Regions from separate parts of the Aquitalea pelogenes genome, predicted to be linked through region 2. Evidence: predicted binding sites of a transcription regulator. Region 2 holds the regulator's gene; the other holds the start of a gene.
The links. Region 2 encodes sigma-54, which starts transcription at its own class of promoters, with help from an activator protein. Its sites were predicted from a motif close to CTGGCACGCTTCATGCTT; they were not measured.

Region 1: the regulator sigma-54 is predicted to act here: its motif matches at 1,478-1,495, upstream of glnA (type I glutamate--ammonia ligase).

The regions. Positions count from the first base shown of each region.
Region 1 is NZ_JAYSDA010000004.1:203,629-207,039, forward strand. It holds gene aroE (shikimate dehydrogenase) at 1-704, opposite strand, end outside; gene ACE3SE_RS05435 (rhodanese-like domain-containing protein) at 832-1,284, opposite strand; gene glnA (type I glutamate--ammonia ligase) at 1,564-2,982, shown strand; gene ACE3SE_RS05445 (BLUF domain-containing protein) at 3,085-3,411, opposite strand, start outside.
Region 2 is NZ_JAYSDA010000009.1:55,009-58,419, reverse strand. It holds gene ptsN (PTS IIA-like nitrogen regulatory protein PtsN) at 1-394, opposite strand, end outside; gene hpf (ribosome hibernation-promoting factor, HPF/YfiA family) at 516-842, opposite strand; gene ACE3SE_RS09420 (RNA polymerase factor sigma-54) at 914-2,338, opposite strand; gene lptB (LPS export ABC transporter ATP-binding protein) at 2,342-3,073, opposite strand; gene lptA (lipopolysaccharide transport periplasmic protein LptA) at 3,070-3,411, opposite strand, start outside.

The DNA of each region.
Region 1 (3,411 bases), on a different contig from region 2:
ATGCCGGCATTTTCGCTTTGGGCACGTTTCAGGAAAGGGGTCAGACCCTTGCTGTACACCATGTCGTAAGCCAGGGTGCGGGCGGTGAAGATGTTGGCCGGCAGCGGGGGAATTTCATTGTGCAGGCTGGTGGAAGTACCGTTGATGATGATGTCGAAGGTTTTGCCTTCCAGTGCCTCGTAGCCACTGGCCACCACCTCACCCCAGGGCGCGAAATGATGGGCAATGGATTCCGCCTTGATCAGGGTACGGTTGGCAATGGTCACCTTGGCCGGCTTCTGTTCCAGAATCGGTTCCAGCACGCCGCGTACGGCACCACCGGCACCCAGAATAAGGATGCTCTTGCCTTCCATCGGGAAATCGAGGTTTTCCACGATATCGCGTACCAGGCCGACGCCGTCAGTGTTGTCGCCATACACTTTGCCATCGCGGAAAGTCAGGGTATTGACGGCCTCGGCTGCGCGGGCGCGCTCGGTCACTTCCTGGGCCATGCGGAAGGCATCACCCTTGAACGGCAGGGTGACATTCAGGCCCAGGCCACCTTCTTTCACAAACTGGCCAACCACTTCGTTGAACTTGCCCAGTTCGGCAAACAGCTTTTCATATTGCACGGCTTCGCCGGTGGCTCGGGCAAACTCACTGTGAATGAACGGCGACTGGCTATGGGAAACGGGGTTACCGATGACGGCGTAACGGTTGGTCATGATCAGCTTTCTTGGATTCCTGTGGTGCTACCGCATCGTGCGGTTCATCTGCTGAGGTAGCACTTTGCCGTGTAACGTCATAAACATCAACCGGTCAATACCCCTGTCCCAACAAATCAGGCCTGCTTCAGCCTTGCACCCACGGCAAGCCATGGGCTTTCCAGCCATTCACTACGCCGCGATGCTCATGGGCATCCTTGTCGCCCTCAAAGCCCTCCATCACGTTGTATACACGGGCATATCCGGCTGCCGCTGCCTGTACGGCCGCTTCATGCGAGCGCACGCCGCTGCGGCACATCAGCAGCAGCAAAGCCTGCTTGTCGACCGCGCCCTGCAATTGCGCAAGAAACTGCGGATTGGGCTGCATGCCGGGAAAACTGCGCAGCTCGATACGCAATGCACCGGGTACCACGCCAACAAATTGCCACTCTGCAGCACTGCGGACATCCACCAGTACGGCACCTTCCACTTGCTGAATCAGGCAGTATGCTTCTGTCGGCGTCAGTGCGCCCTGATAAGACAATTGCTGACTGGCGGCACGTTCCGCAGCGGTCTGCAGGATCTTGACGGTTTGTTCCATGGGCTACCTTTCTTTGTAACGGGGCCGTGCCACACTATGGTGCGCAGGGCCTGCCAGTGCGGAGCGGCTGTCAGCACCAGGCAATGCACCAATATCGATCATTTGCACTTGGCAAGGCATCATTTTGGTGCACAACTTACGGCTAGCAGGACCGAACACCCTGTGACACAATGATTGAATTAGCGTTCTTAGCCTGGCACGCTTCATGCTTCAAGCGAAGCGTACCATCTTTATCAAGCAATATTGCTTTCGATGCACGTTGCCTTTAGGAGAACATTCATGGCGGTTGCAGACGTAGTCAAGCTGATTCAAGAAAACGACGTCAAGTTCGTAGACCTGCGTTTTACTGATACCCGTGGTAAAGAACAACACGTTACCATTCCGGCACACGTGCTGCTGGAAGATGCTGACGAGTGGTTCGAGCGCGGCCACGCTTTTGATGGCTCCTCCATTGCCGGCTGGAAAGGCATTCAAGCCTCCGACATGCTGCTGATGGCTGACCCGGCTACCGCCAAGATTGACCCCTTCTTTGACGAACCGACCGTATTCATGTCTTGTGACGTGATTGACCCAGCCGACGGCAAGGGCTACGACCGCGACCCGCGCTCCATCGCCAAGCGCGCTGAAGCTTACCTGAAGGCATCCGGCCTGGGCGACACCGCCTACTTCGGTCCGGAACCGGAATTCTTCGTATTCGACAGCATCACCTGGGGCACCGACATGTCCGGTTGCTTCGTGAAGATCAAGTCCGAAGAAGCTGCCTGGGCCTCCGCTGAAGAATTCGAAGGTGGCAACACCGGTCACCGTCCGGGCGTGAAGGGCGGCTACTTCCCGGTACCGCCGGTTGACTCCGCTCAAGACCTGCGTTCCGCCATGGTTCTGCTGCTGGAAGAGCTGGGCGTACCGGTTGAAGTGCACCACCACGAAGTGGCCACTGCCGGCCAGATGGAAATCGGTACCAAGTTCAGCACCCTGACCCAGCGTGCCGACTGGACCCAGATCCTGAAATACGTGGTTCAGAACGTGGCACACAGCTACGGCAAGACCGCTACCTTCATGCCCAAGCCCATCGTTGGTGACAACGGTTCCGGCATGCACGTTCACCAGTCCATCTGGAAAGACGGCAAGAACCTGTTTGCTGGCGACGGCTATGCCGGCCTGTCCGACACCGCCCTGTACTACATCGGCGGTATCATCAAGCACGCCAAGGCACTGAACGCCATCACCAACCCGGGTACCAACTCCTACAAGCGTCTGGTTCCGCATTACGAAGCTCCGGTAAAACTGGCTTACTCCGCCAAGAACCGTTCCGCTTCCATCCGTATCCCGCACGTGGCCAACCCGAAGGCTCGCCGTATCGAAGCGCGCTTCCCGGATCCGCTGGCTAACCCGTACCTGTGCTTCTCCGCGCTGCTGATGGCTGGTCTGGATGGTATCCAGAACAAGATCCACCCGGGCGATGCCGCTGACAAGAACCTGTACGACCTGCCGCCGGAAGAAGACAAGCTGATCCCGACCGTGTGCGCAAGCCTGGACGAAGCCCTGGCTGCCCTGGACGCAGACCGCGACTTCCTGACTCGTGGCGGTGTGTTCTCCAACGAATGGATCGACGCCTACATCGAACTGAAGATGCAGGAAGTGAACCTGACCCGCATGACTACCCACCCGGTAGAATTTGCAATGTACTACTCCCTGTAATCGGGCGATGGGCACCTCCGGGTGCCTTGCCGGATACAGAAAACCCGCGCAAGCACTGCTTGTGCGGGTTTTTTCATGCCTGCCGGCTACCGCCAGGAACACTCAGCCCGGCAACTCGGCAAAAGCCTTGAGCATGGCCAGGCCATCCTGTGGCGCAACAACCAGCTGGCTGACATCAAATGCAGGATCGAACACCGGGGCAAACTGGGGGAAGCGCGCCAGTGCTTCGGGCTGCGGCACATGGAAACCCATATACCACTGGCCAAACTCACGCTGTTTGCATTCGCTGCAAAACAGGGACTCCACCTGATGATGGCGCGAATCCTGGCTGATTTTGCTGAACGCAGCCTCAACCACAGCCTCCTCCCCCTCCAGCAGTTGCAAGAAGCAGCCATCGCGGTACAGCAACAGGCCGGTGATCTGCCGGGC
Region 2 (3,411 bases):
GTTCACGCAGCTGTTTGCTGGAGAACAGCTGTGCCAGTTCCGAGAGTACCTGCAAGTGCAGGTCGGTTGCCTGTTCCGGCACCAGCAGGACAAACAGGCTTTGTACCGGCTTGCCATCCGGCGCATCGAAAGGAATCGGGTTCTTCAGGCGAATGAACACGCCCGCCGCTTCCTTGAGCCCTCTGGCACGGCCATGCGGAATGGCCACCCCTTGGCCAAGGCCGGTAGAGCCCAGTTTTTCCCGGGCAAACAAGCAGTCGAAAATTTCACTGCGGGCGATGCCGTGGGTGTTTTCGATAAGGAGGCCCACCTGCTCGAAGACGCGCTTCTTGCTGGCGACATCCAGGTCCGGGAGGATGTGATCCTGTGTCAGGATTTTGCCAATCAGGCTCATAGGAATGGTTGCACGCGGCTACAGAAACTGGCCAATTCTACGTTGCCTTCATCAAAATGAAAAAGGCTCCGAGCAAATAAAAACGGGAACCCGCCGGGTTCCCGCATCGAATACTTAATGTTTACAAGCTGGCTTCCTGTTGAACCTGTGGGCTTGTTGCACGGTGTTCGCTTTGTTTTTCCTTGTGCTTGAGTACTTGGCGATCGAGCTTGTCCATCAGCGCGTCGATGGCAGCGTACATGTCGGAGTCGGTGGCCTCTACATGGATATCCTTGCCGGAGAGGTGAACATTCACTTCCGCCTTGTGCACCAGCTTGTCTACCGACAGGGTGACAGCAACGTCAATCACGTGATCGACATGGCGGGTGATGCGTTCCAGCTTGGTTTCCACGAATTCGCGGATGGCCGGGGTTACTTCGAGGTGGAGACCGGTTACTTTGAGGTTCATACCCTAACTCCTTCTTGTGTTGACTGCCCGGTCGGGTCGGCCGGGCGAGCGGATATACTTCAAGGCGTGAATCACAATGCCTTGCGCAGATTGACCGGCGGTATCTGCATAGCTTCACGATACTTCGCAACGGTGCGTCTTGCAACCTGAATCCCTTGCTTGCCCAGTTCGTCGGCAATGGCGCTGTCCGAAAGTGGCTTGGCCGGGTTTTCACCGTCTATCATGCGGCGGATATGCGCCTTGATGGCCGTTGCCGAGCATTCGCCGCCGCTGTCGGTTTCCAGTGCACTGCCAAAGAAATACTTCAGCTCGAACAGACCACGAGGGCAAAGCAGGTATTTCTGCGTGGTGACGCGTGATACGGTCGATTCATGCAGGCCAAGTTCGTCTGCGATGTCCCGCAGGATAAGCGGCCGCATGGCGACTTCACCGTGTTCAAAGAACGCTTGCTGTCTTTCGACTATAGCTTCTGACACTTTCAGAATGGTGTCAAATCGTTGCTGGATGTTCTTGACCAGCCATTTTGCTTCTTGCAGTCGGCCAGTCAGTTCGCCTGCGCCAGCGCGGTTTTCCGACAGCATCTGGGCATACAGCTGGTTGACGCGCAAGCGCGGTACCGCGCCGTTATTGAGTTCGGCTACCCAGTGACCACGCCGTTTGCGCACGGTCACATCCGGGATGACATAGTGCACGTCTTCGCCGCCGAAACCGGACGCCGGGTGAGGGGTCAGCCGGGCGATCAGTTGCTGTGCCTGGCGGATGGCTTCGTCATCCACGCCCAGAATGCGCTTCAGCCGGGTGTAGTCGCGGTTGCCCAGCAGCGTCAGGTGCTCGGCCACAATCTGGCGTGCCAGTGCATGGCCGGGCTCGTTGGCGGGCAAACGGGCCAGTTGCAGGCCAAGCGACTCGGCCAGGTTACGCGCGGCAATGCCGGGAGGGTCGAATTGCTGTAACAGGCGCAGCCCGACCATCAGTTCATCGGTTTCCAGTTCCAGTTCCAGCGGCAGGTTGCTGGCCAGTTCTTCCAGATCGGTAGTCAGGAAACCGTTGTCGTCCAGTTCTTCGATCAGCAGCTGGACAATGGCCTGGTCGCGGGTGGGCAGGGTCAGTTCACCCAGCTGCGCCAGCAGGTGTTCGCGCAGGCTGACCGGGCAGGGTACGTTGAGCATGGGGTCAAATTCATCGTCCCCGTCGTTGCGGCGGCTGCCACTGCCCCAGTCGGTGAGTTCGCCATTGCTGGCGTCCTGGCTGTTGTCACCATCGCTGCTGTCCGACGCCGTGCTGGTGGATTCTTCCTGGGCAGCCGGCGTTTCTGCCGGGCTGCTGTCATGCGAGGGCGGCTCATCGCCGCGTTCCAGCATGGGGTTGTCCAGCAAGAAGCGTTCGACTTCTGCCTGCAGGTCGAGCGTGGACAGCTGCAACAGCTTGATGGACTGTTGCAGTTGCGGCGTGAGGGTGAGTTGCTGGGAGACCCGCAGCTGTAGTGACTGTTTCATGGCTTACAGGTGGAAGTGCTCGCCCAGGTAAACCTGGCGCACTTTCTCGTTGTTGACCAGTTCTTCCGGCTCGCCGGAAGCCAGTACCGAACCATCACTGATGATGTAGGCGCGATCGCAGATGCGCAGGGTTTCACGCACATTGTGGTCGGTAATCAATACGCCAATGCCACGCTGTTGCAGGAAGGTGATGATTTTCTGGATGTCGATGACGGCAATCGGGTCTACACCGGCAAACGGTTCGTCCAGCAGGATGAAGCGCGGGCGGGTGGCCAGTACGCGGGCAATTTCCACCCGGCGGCGCTCGCCACCGGACAGTGCCAGCGCATTGCTTTCGCGCAGGTGGGCGATATTGAGGTCGTCGAGCAACAGGCTGAGTTCCTGCTCCAGTTTGTCGCCCTTGTAACCGGCAATTTCCAGCACCGCCGTGATGTTTTCTTCCACTGTCATCTTGCGGAAAATGGAAGCTTCCTGCGGCAAATAGCCTAGCCCCAGGCGGGCGCGCTGATGAATGGGCAGGTGGGTGATACTGTTGCCATCCAGCGTGATTTCGCCTTCATCGGCACCGATCAGTCCGACGATCATGTAAAAGCTGGTGGTCTTGCCGGCACCGTTGGGACCAAGCAGGCCGACCACTTCCCCGCTCTGGATCTGCAGGGCGACGTCCTTTACCACCGTACGTTTTTTGAAGCGCTTTTTCAGGCGCTCCACTTTCAGGATGCTGGGGCCGCTCATGGAGTGCTTCCGTCAGTTTTCTTGGCAGGGCTGTTGTCTCTGGGCCTGGGCTGGATGATGGCAGTCACGCGGCCGCCGTTGCTGCTGGCACCGCTGCTGACTTCATACATTTCGGTTTCGGTGTTGTAGGTAATGACATTGCCGATGACCAGGTCACTGCCGCGCTTGACGCGGGCATTGCCGGTGAGCACGGCAACGTGGGTGACGGTGTTGTAGTCCAGCTGGTTGGCCTGGCCTTCGATCCATTCGTTCTTGCCGTCCATTTTCTGGCGGAAGTTGACCTGGCGTCCGGTGGCCTGCATGGTCTGGTTACCCTGTTTGTCCTGGGTGACCGTGGC